2 regions of the Streptomyces sp. NPDC015220 genome follow, and region 2 is predicted to be linked to the other one. Evidence: riboswitches for the same ligand, from Rfam matches in the RefSeq annotation. Region 2 holds a riboswitch; the other holds the start of a gene.
What was found. A riboswitch is a leader RNA that binds a small molecule or an ion and turns the genes downstream of it on or off. The one in region 2 is predicted to bind glycine.
Positions count from the first base shown of each region.

Region 1: another riboswitch for glycine. It lies ahead of gcvP (aminomethyl-transferring glycine dehydrogenase); the one in region 2 lies ahead of gcvT (glycine cleavage system aminomethyltransferase GcvT).

Region 1 is NZ_JBIBUK010000023.1:120,075-123,473, reverse strand. Features, by position in the region: gene ACF061_RS32135 (DNA polymerase IV) at 1-392, shown strand, start outside; gene ACF061_RS32130 (PRC-barrel domain-containing protein) at 582-959, opposite strand; glycine riboswitch at 1,073-1,167, shown strand; gene gcvP (aminomethyl-transferring glycine dehydrogenase) at 1,345-3,399, shown strand, end outside.
Region 2 is NZ_JBIBUK010000007.1:263,502-266,900, forward strand. Features, by position in the region: gene ACF061_RS17955 (enhanced serine sensitivity protein SseB) at 1-733, opposite strand, end outside; gene ACF061_RS17960 (AAA family ATPase) at 1,000-1,680, opposite strand; glycine riboswitch at 1,851-1,950, shown strand; gene gcvT (glycine cleavage system aminomethyltransferase GcvT) at 2,142-3,269, shown strand.

The DNA of each region.
Region 1 (3,399 bases), on a different contig from region 2:
GAGTCCGGCTGCTCGGCGTGGGCGTGACCGGGCTCGCCGACTACACCCAGGAGGACCTGTTCGCACAGGCCGCCGGAGCGGAGCCGGAGGGGCCGGTGGAGCAGCCGGCGGACGAACCGGCCGAGGAGCGGCCGGCGGGCGCCGAGCGGCACTGGCCCGCGGGCCACGACGTGCGGCACGCCGAGTACGGGCACGGCTGGGTGCAGGGCAGCGGCCTGGGCCGGGTCACCGTGCGTTTCGAGACCCCTCTCTCGGAGCCGGGACGGGTGCGGACGTTCCGGGTCGACGACCCGGAGTTGGAGCCGGCGGACCCGCTGCCGCTGGTGTCGCCGAGACCCGACGGGGCCGCGGGCACGTCCACCGCGGCGACGGGCGCGGAGCCCGTGCTGTGAGGGGCGTCGCTCGGCGGCCCTGTCGGGCCGGCCGGGTCACCGCCCCGGCTGTTGTGGGTGAGTCGGTGGTGCCGAGGCGGGTGACCGGTATGTGACGGGGACCGCCGGGCTCGGGGCGCGGCGGGCGGCGGTGGATGAGTCGGCGAGGGTGCCCGGGGCGGGCCGGTGCGATGCGGTGCGGGGCGGTGGTCAGGCGTCCTCCGTTCCCGAGCCCGCCAGTTTGCCGAAGTCGTGGTCCGGGAGTGCGGGGGGAGGGGCCAGGTCGAGACCGTAGTGGTGGTAGAGCTGCAGTTCCTGTTCGGGGGAGAGGTGCCGGCCGACGCCGAAGTCGGGGGCGTCCTTGATCAGGGCCCGGTCGAAGGGGACGCGCAGAACGCCCTCGACCAGTTCGCTGGGCTCCAGGGGCACGAAGGCGTCCCGGGAGAACAGACCGGTGCGTATGGCCGCCCATTCCGCGACACCGGTCGCGTCGTCGAGGTAGACCTCGTCCACCGTGCCGATCTTGGTGCCGTTGCGGTCGAACGCCTTGCGGCCGATCAGGTTGCGTGGATCGATCTCGGTCTGCACAGGCCCTCCACATGGTCGCAACTCATCCGTAAGCACTACGAAAGAGCACATTCGGCGTGGCGGCCACTCGAAGGCCCGGGTCTCCGCCCCGCTGGTAGGCTGAACGCGGCTGCTGACCCCGTGCGGGAGAGTCCTCCAGCAACACCGGAGGCGCCGAAGGAGCAAATCCTCCCCGGAATCTCTCAGGCCCACGTACCGCACGGACGAGGTCACTCTGGAAAGCAGAGCGGGCGTCGACGGCGCCCGCTCTCACCGACGGTGAAAACCGGGCGCCCTCGGGTGGGTCCGGTGAAGCTCTCAGGTTGAGATGACAGAGGGGGAGGCCGTCGGGGCACCCGTGCCGTGGTGTCCCTCGAAGGTCGCGTCAGACCAGGAGGCCTCCGCAATGACCGCCCAGCGCATCCCGCTCTCCGAACTCGAACAGGGCATTCCCTTCGAGCAGCGTCACATCGGCCCCGACCACGAGGCCCGGGCCAAGATGCTCGCGCAGGTCGGCTACGGCTCGCTCGACGAGCTCACCGCCGCCGCGGTGCCGGATGTGATCAAGAACGCCGACGCGCTCGACCTCCCCGGCGCCCGCACCGAGGCCGAGGTGCTGGCCGAGCTGCGCGCCCTCGCCGACCGCAACCAGGTGCTGTCGTCGATGATCGGGCTCGGCTACTACGGGACGTTCACCCCGCCCGTGATCCTGCGCAACGTCATGGAGAACCCGGCCTGGTACACGGCCTACACGCCGTACCAGCCCGAGATCTCGCAGGGCCGGCTCGAAGCGCTGCTGAACTTCCAGACCGTGGTCGCCGACCTCACCGGCCTGCCCACCTCCGGCGCCTCCCTGCTCGACGAGGGCACCGCCGCCGCCGAGGCGATGGCGCTGTCGCGGCGCATGGGCAAGAACAAGAAGGGCCTGTTCCTGGTCGACGCGGACGCGCTGCCGCAGACCATCGCGGTCATCGAGACCCGCGCCGAGCCGACCGGTGTCGAGGTCGTCGTCGCCGACCTCGGCGACGGCATCCCGGCCGACATCGCCGAGCGCGAGATCAACGGTGTGCTCCTGCAGTACCCGGGCGCCTCCGGCGCCGTGCGCGACCTGAGGCCCGTCATCGAGCAGGCGCACGAGCTGGGCGCCCTGGTCACCGTCGCCGCCGACCTGCTCGCGCTCACCCTGCTGAAGTCGCCCGGCGAACTGGGCGCGGACATCGCCGTGGGCACCACCCAGCGCTTCGGTGTGCCGATGGGCTTCGGCGGGCCGCACGCCGGCTACATGGCGGTGCACGAGAAGTTCGCCCGCAGCCTGCCCGGCCGCCTGGTCGGCGTCTCCGTCGACGCGGACGGCAACAAGGCCTACCGCCTGGCCCTGCAGACCCGCGAGCAGCACATCCGCCGCGAGAAGGCCACCAGCAATATCTGCACCGCGCAGGTGCTGCTCGCCGTCATGGCCGGCATGTACGCCGTCTACCACGGCCCGGACGGCCTGAAGGCCATCGCCCGGCGCACCCACCGCTACGCCACGGTCCTCGCCGAGGGGCTGACGGCGGGCGGTGTCGAGGTCGTCCACGGAGCGTACTTCGACACGCTGACCGTCAGGGCCGAGGGGCGGGCCGCCGAGGTCGTCGCCGCGGCCCGGGAGGCCGGCGTCAACCTGCGCCTCGTCGACGCCGACCACGTCTCGATCGCCTGCGACGAGACCACCGCACGGGCACAGCTGCGCGCCGTGTGGTCCGCCTTCGGCGTCACCGGTGACATCGACTCGCTGGACTCCGCCGCCGCGGAGGCGCTGCCCGAGGCCCTGCTGCGCGACGACGCCTACCTCACCCACCCCGTCTTCCACCAGCACCGCTCCGAGACCGCGATGCTGCGCTACCTGCGCAGGCTCGCCGACCGCGACTACGCGCTCGACCGCGGCATGATCCCGCTGGGCTCCTGCACCATGAAGCTCAACGCGACCACGGAGATGGAGCCGGTCACCTGGCCGGAGTTCGGGCAGATGCACCCCTTCGCCCCCGCCGAGCAGGCGCGGGGCTACCTCACGCTCATCCACGAGCTGGAGGACCGGCTCGCCGAGGTCACCGGCTACGACAAGGTCTCGCTCCAGCCGAACGCCGGTTCGCAGGGCGAGCTGGCCGGTCTGCTCGCGGTGCGCGGCTACCACCGCGCCAACGGCGACGAGCAGCGCACCGTGTGCCTCATCCCGTCCTCCGCGCACGGCACCAACGCCGCCAGCGCCGTGATGGCCGGCATGAAGGTCGTCGTCGTCAGGACCGCCGAGGACGGCGAGATCGACGTCGAGGACCTGCGGGCGAAGATCGAGCAGCACCGTGCCGAGCTGGCCGTGCTGATGATCACCTACCCGTCCACGCACGGTGTGTTCGAGGAGCACGTCGCCGACATCTGCGCCCAGGTCCACGAGGCCGGCGGCCAGGTGTACGTCGACGGCGCCAAC
Region 2 (3,399 bases):
CCATGAGGACCAGGTTGACCGGCCAGCCGACCGGCACCCTGGCCAGGGCGCGGCCGAGTGCCTCCAGGGGGCGGGCGCGCAGGTCGCCGTCCCACTGGGAGAGCTCGACGCCGACGAACATGACCGGGTCGGCCGTCTCGACGGCGGCCAGGCAGCGGCGCGCCGTGAGCACGACGCCCGTCTCGGCGAACTCGGCACAGGCGGCGGCGAGGAAGTCGACCGGGTCGTCCTGCCAGTCGGGCTCGTAGAGCCGTACCCGGCCGCCGCTCGCCGGGCCGTCCAGCTCGGTGCGGCCCGCCCGGCACAGTTCGGCCACGGCCTGCGGGGGCAGCGGGATGCCGACGACACCGTCCGGGTTGACCACGACGCCGACCTGCGGCGGCAGTCCGCGGGCGAACTCGACGGCGGGCGCGATGGTGTACGGCATGTGGGGGCCGGCGACCTGACGGAGCTGCTCCTCGGAGCTGAAGACCGGGACGTACGCCTGTCCCTCGATCTCCAGGGTCGGCAAGTCCAGCGGACCGCTGTTCGGGCCGCCGCCGTTGGGCAGCGGCACCCACAGGAAGCTGCGGCCCAGCACCTCGACGATCCGGCCGCCGGCCGTCGGTACGCCGAGGGACGCGGAGAGCACCTCCTCCAGCTCGTTGCCGGGCCAGCCGCCGTGCGGCTGGGGGTGCGCCTGTGCCGGGAAGTCCCCCGGAATGTCCGCGGAGAAGTCCGCCGGGAAGTCCATCTGCCTACCGCCTGCTGGGAACCACTGCTGTGACCGAAAGGCTAACGGGTGCCGGCCCGGGGCAGGCCGGTGAACCCCGTCCGGCCCGGCGGACGGCTCCACGGCGTGCTCCTCGCCGTCCGGCCGGCGGGAGTTGCCACCGTCCACGGTGCGGCCTTCTCCGGTCGGCGGGTGCGGCCTTCTCCGGCCCGCCGGCGCGGGTGATCAGGGGCCGCCGGTACGGGCACCGGCCCCGCCGGTGGTCGGGGTCCGGTGCCGACGGGTGGTCAGCCGGCGGTGAAGGCGATCCGGCGCAGGCCGGCCGCCGCCTCGCGGTCCAGCAGGACCGCCGAGCCGCAGCCCTCGGGCAGGGCGCCCTCCTCCACGGCGCGCAGCAGGCGGCCGGCGCTGCGGCGATGGCGCAGGAAGGCGTAGCGGGAGACACCGCGACCGCGGTGGCGCTGACCGGAGAGCGCGGTGCCGGCGGTGACGTCGAGCAGGATCAGGTGGAGGGTGCCGCCACGCCGGCGGGCGGCACGGGCCAGCCAGGTGCGGACCCAGCTCTGGGTGCCGCAGTCGTGGACCACGACCGGCTCGCCCGAGCGCAGGGCGCGGCGCAGGGCGGCGTAGTGGGCGAGGCGGACCAGGGGCCGGTAGAGGGCGTAGGGCAGGCGGGGCGCCAGGCGGGCGTCCCAGCGCTCGCGGGTGTCCTGGGAGTCGATCCGGACGCCGCGCACCGTGCGGCGCATCAGGGTCGACTTGCCGCTGCCGGGCAGGCCGGTGACCACGACCAGGTCGTGCGGGCCGAAGAGCAGCGCGTGCGGGGCGCGGCCGGCCCGCTCGCGCAGGTCGCGGACGACGGGCGCGTGGTGCCGGTCCGCGTGTTCACGGGCCCGGGCCGCGGGCCGCCCGGGCAGAGCCGGGGCACGGGTCGTCGCGTACGCCGGTGCGGTCCTGTTCACCGTCATCGTCCTCCCCTGGGTGGTGACGGTTCACCTCCCCTTCGAGTGTAAAGAGAAGGTAATGCGGGGCGCCTCCCGTTTCCGTACGCGTTCTGCCACAGGCCGGTTACAGATCCGCCCTGCCGGGACACGGCGAGCCGTGCAATGATGGGCGCGCCAACTGCATACCGGCCGCTTGAATCCGCGCGGGAGAGTTCCCGGCAGTACGTCTGCCCGGACGCCGAAGGAGCAAGTCCCTCCCTTGAATCTCTCAGGCCCCGTTACCGCGCGGGCGAGGCACATCTGAAAAGCGGGCCGCTGCCGCAGTGGCTCCACCCAAGGTGCAAGCCGTGATCCGTCCGTGCGACGGCGGTCATGGCGAACCTCTCAGGTTCCGATGACAGATGGGGAGGACACGAGTTCCGTCCTCGCCCTCCCCCGCGCCCGGCTGCGTTCGAGCGGGGGCCCATCGCCTTGGAGACCGACCGATGAGCAGTTCCGCCTCCCATCCGCTGCGTCACACCGCGCTCGACGCGCTGCACCGCTCGCTCGGGGCGACGATGACCGACTTCGCCGGCTGGGACATGCCGCTGCGCTACGGCTCCGAGCGCGACGAGCACCTGGCCGTGCGCACCCGGGCCGGTCTGTTCGACCTCTCCCACATGGGCGAGATCACGGTCACCGGCCCGCAGGCCGCGGCGCTGCTGAACCACGCCCTGGTCGGCAACATCGCCTCGGTCGGCGTCGGCCGGGCCCGGTACACCATGATCTGCCGGGAGGACGGGGGCATCCTGGACGACCTGATCGTCTACCGGCTGGCCGAGACCGAGTACCTGGTCGTCGCCAACGCCTCCAACGCCGAGGTGGTGCTCGACGCGCTGACCGGGCGGGCGGCGGGCTTCGACGCCGAGGTGCGCGACGACCGCGACGAGTACGCCCTGATCGCCGTGCAGGGCCCCGAGTCCCCCGGCATCCTGAAGTCCCTCACCGACGCCGACCTGGACGGCCTGAAGTACTACGCGGGCCTGCCCGGCACGGTCGCCGGCGTCCCGGCGCTGATCGCGCGCACCGGCTACACCGGCGAGGACGGCTTCGAGCTGTTCGTCGCCCCGGCCGACGCCGAGAAGCTGTGGCAGGCGCTGACCGACGCCGGAGCGGACGCCGGGCTGGTGCCCTGCGGGCTGTCCTGCCGTGACACGCTGCGGCTGGAGGCCGGCATGCCGCTGTACGGGCACGAGCTGACGACCGCGCTGACGCCGTTCGACGCGGGGCTCGGCCGGGTGGTCAAGTTCGAGAAGGAGGGCGACTTCGTCGGGCGCGAGGCGCTGGAGCGTGCCGCCGCCCGCGCGTCGCAGAACCCCCCTCGGGTCCTGGTCGGCCTGGTCGCCGAGGGCCGTCGCGTCCCGCGCGCGGGGTACGCGGTGGTCGCCGGCGGCGAGGTGATCGGCGAGGTCACCTCCGGCGCCCCCTCCCCCACCCTGGGCCGGCCGATCGCCATGGCCTACGTCGACGCCGCGCACGCCGCCCCGGGCACCACGGGTGTCGGCGTGGACATCCGGGGCAGCCACGAACCGTTCGAGGTCGTGGCACTGCCCTTCTACAAGCGGCAGAAGTGACACCGGGACGTCCTCCGGCGGCACCAGCGGCGTCGTCGTGACCGGCCGTGCGTGACCTGGGGCACATCGCCCCTGGTCACGCATGTCTTCCGCACTCCCTCATTCATCAGCACTCCCTCGCGTACAGGAG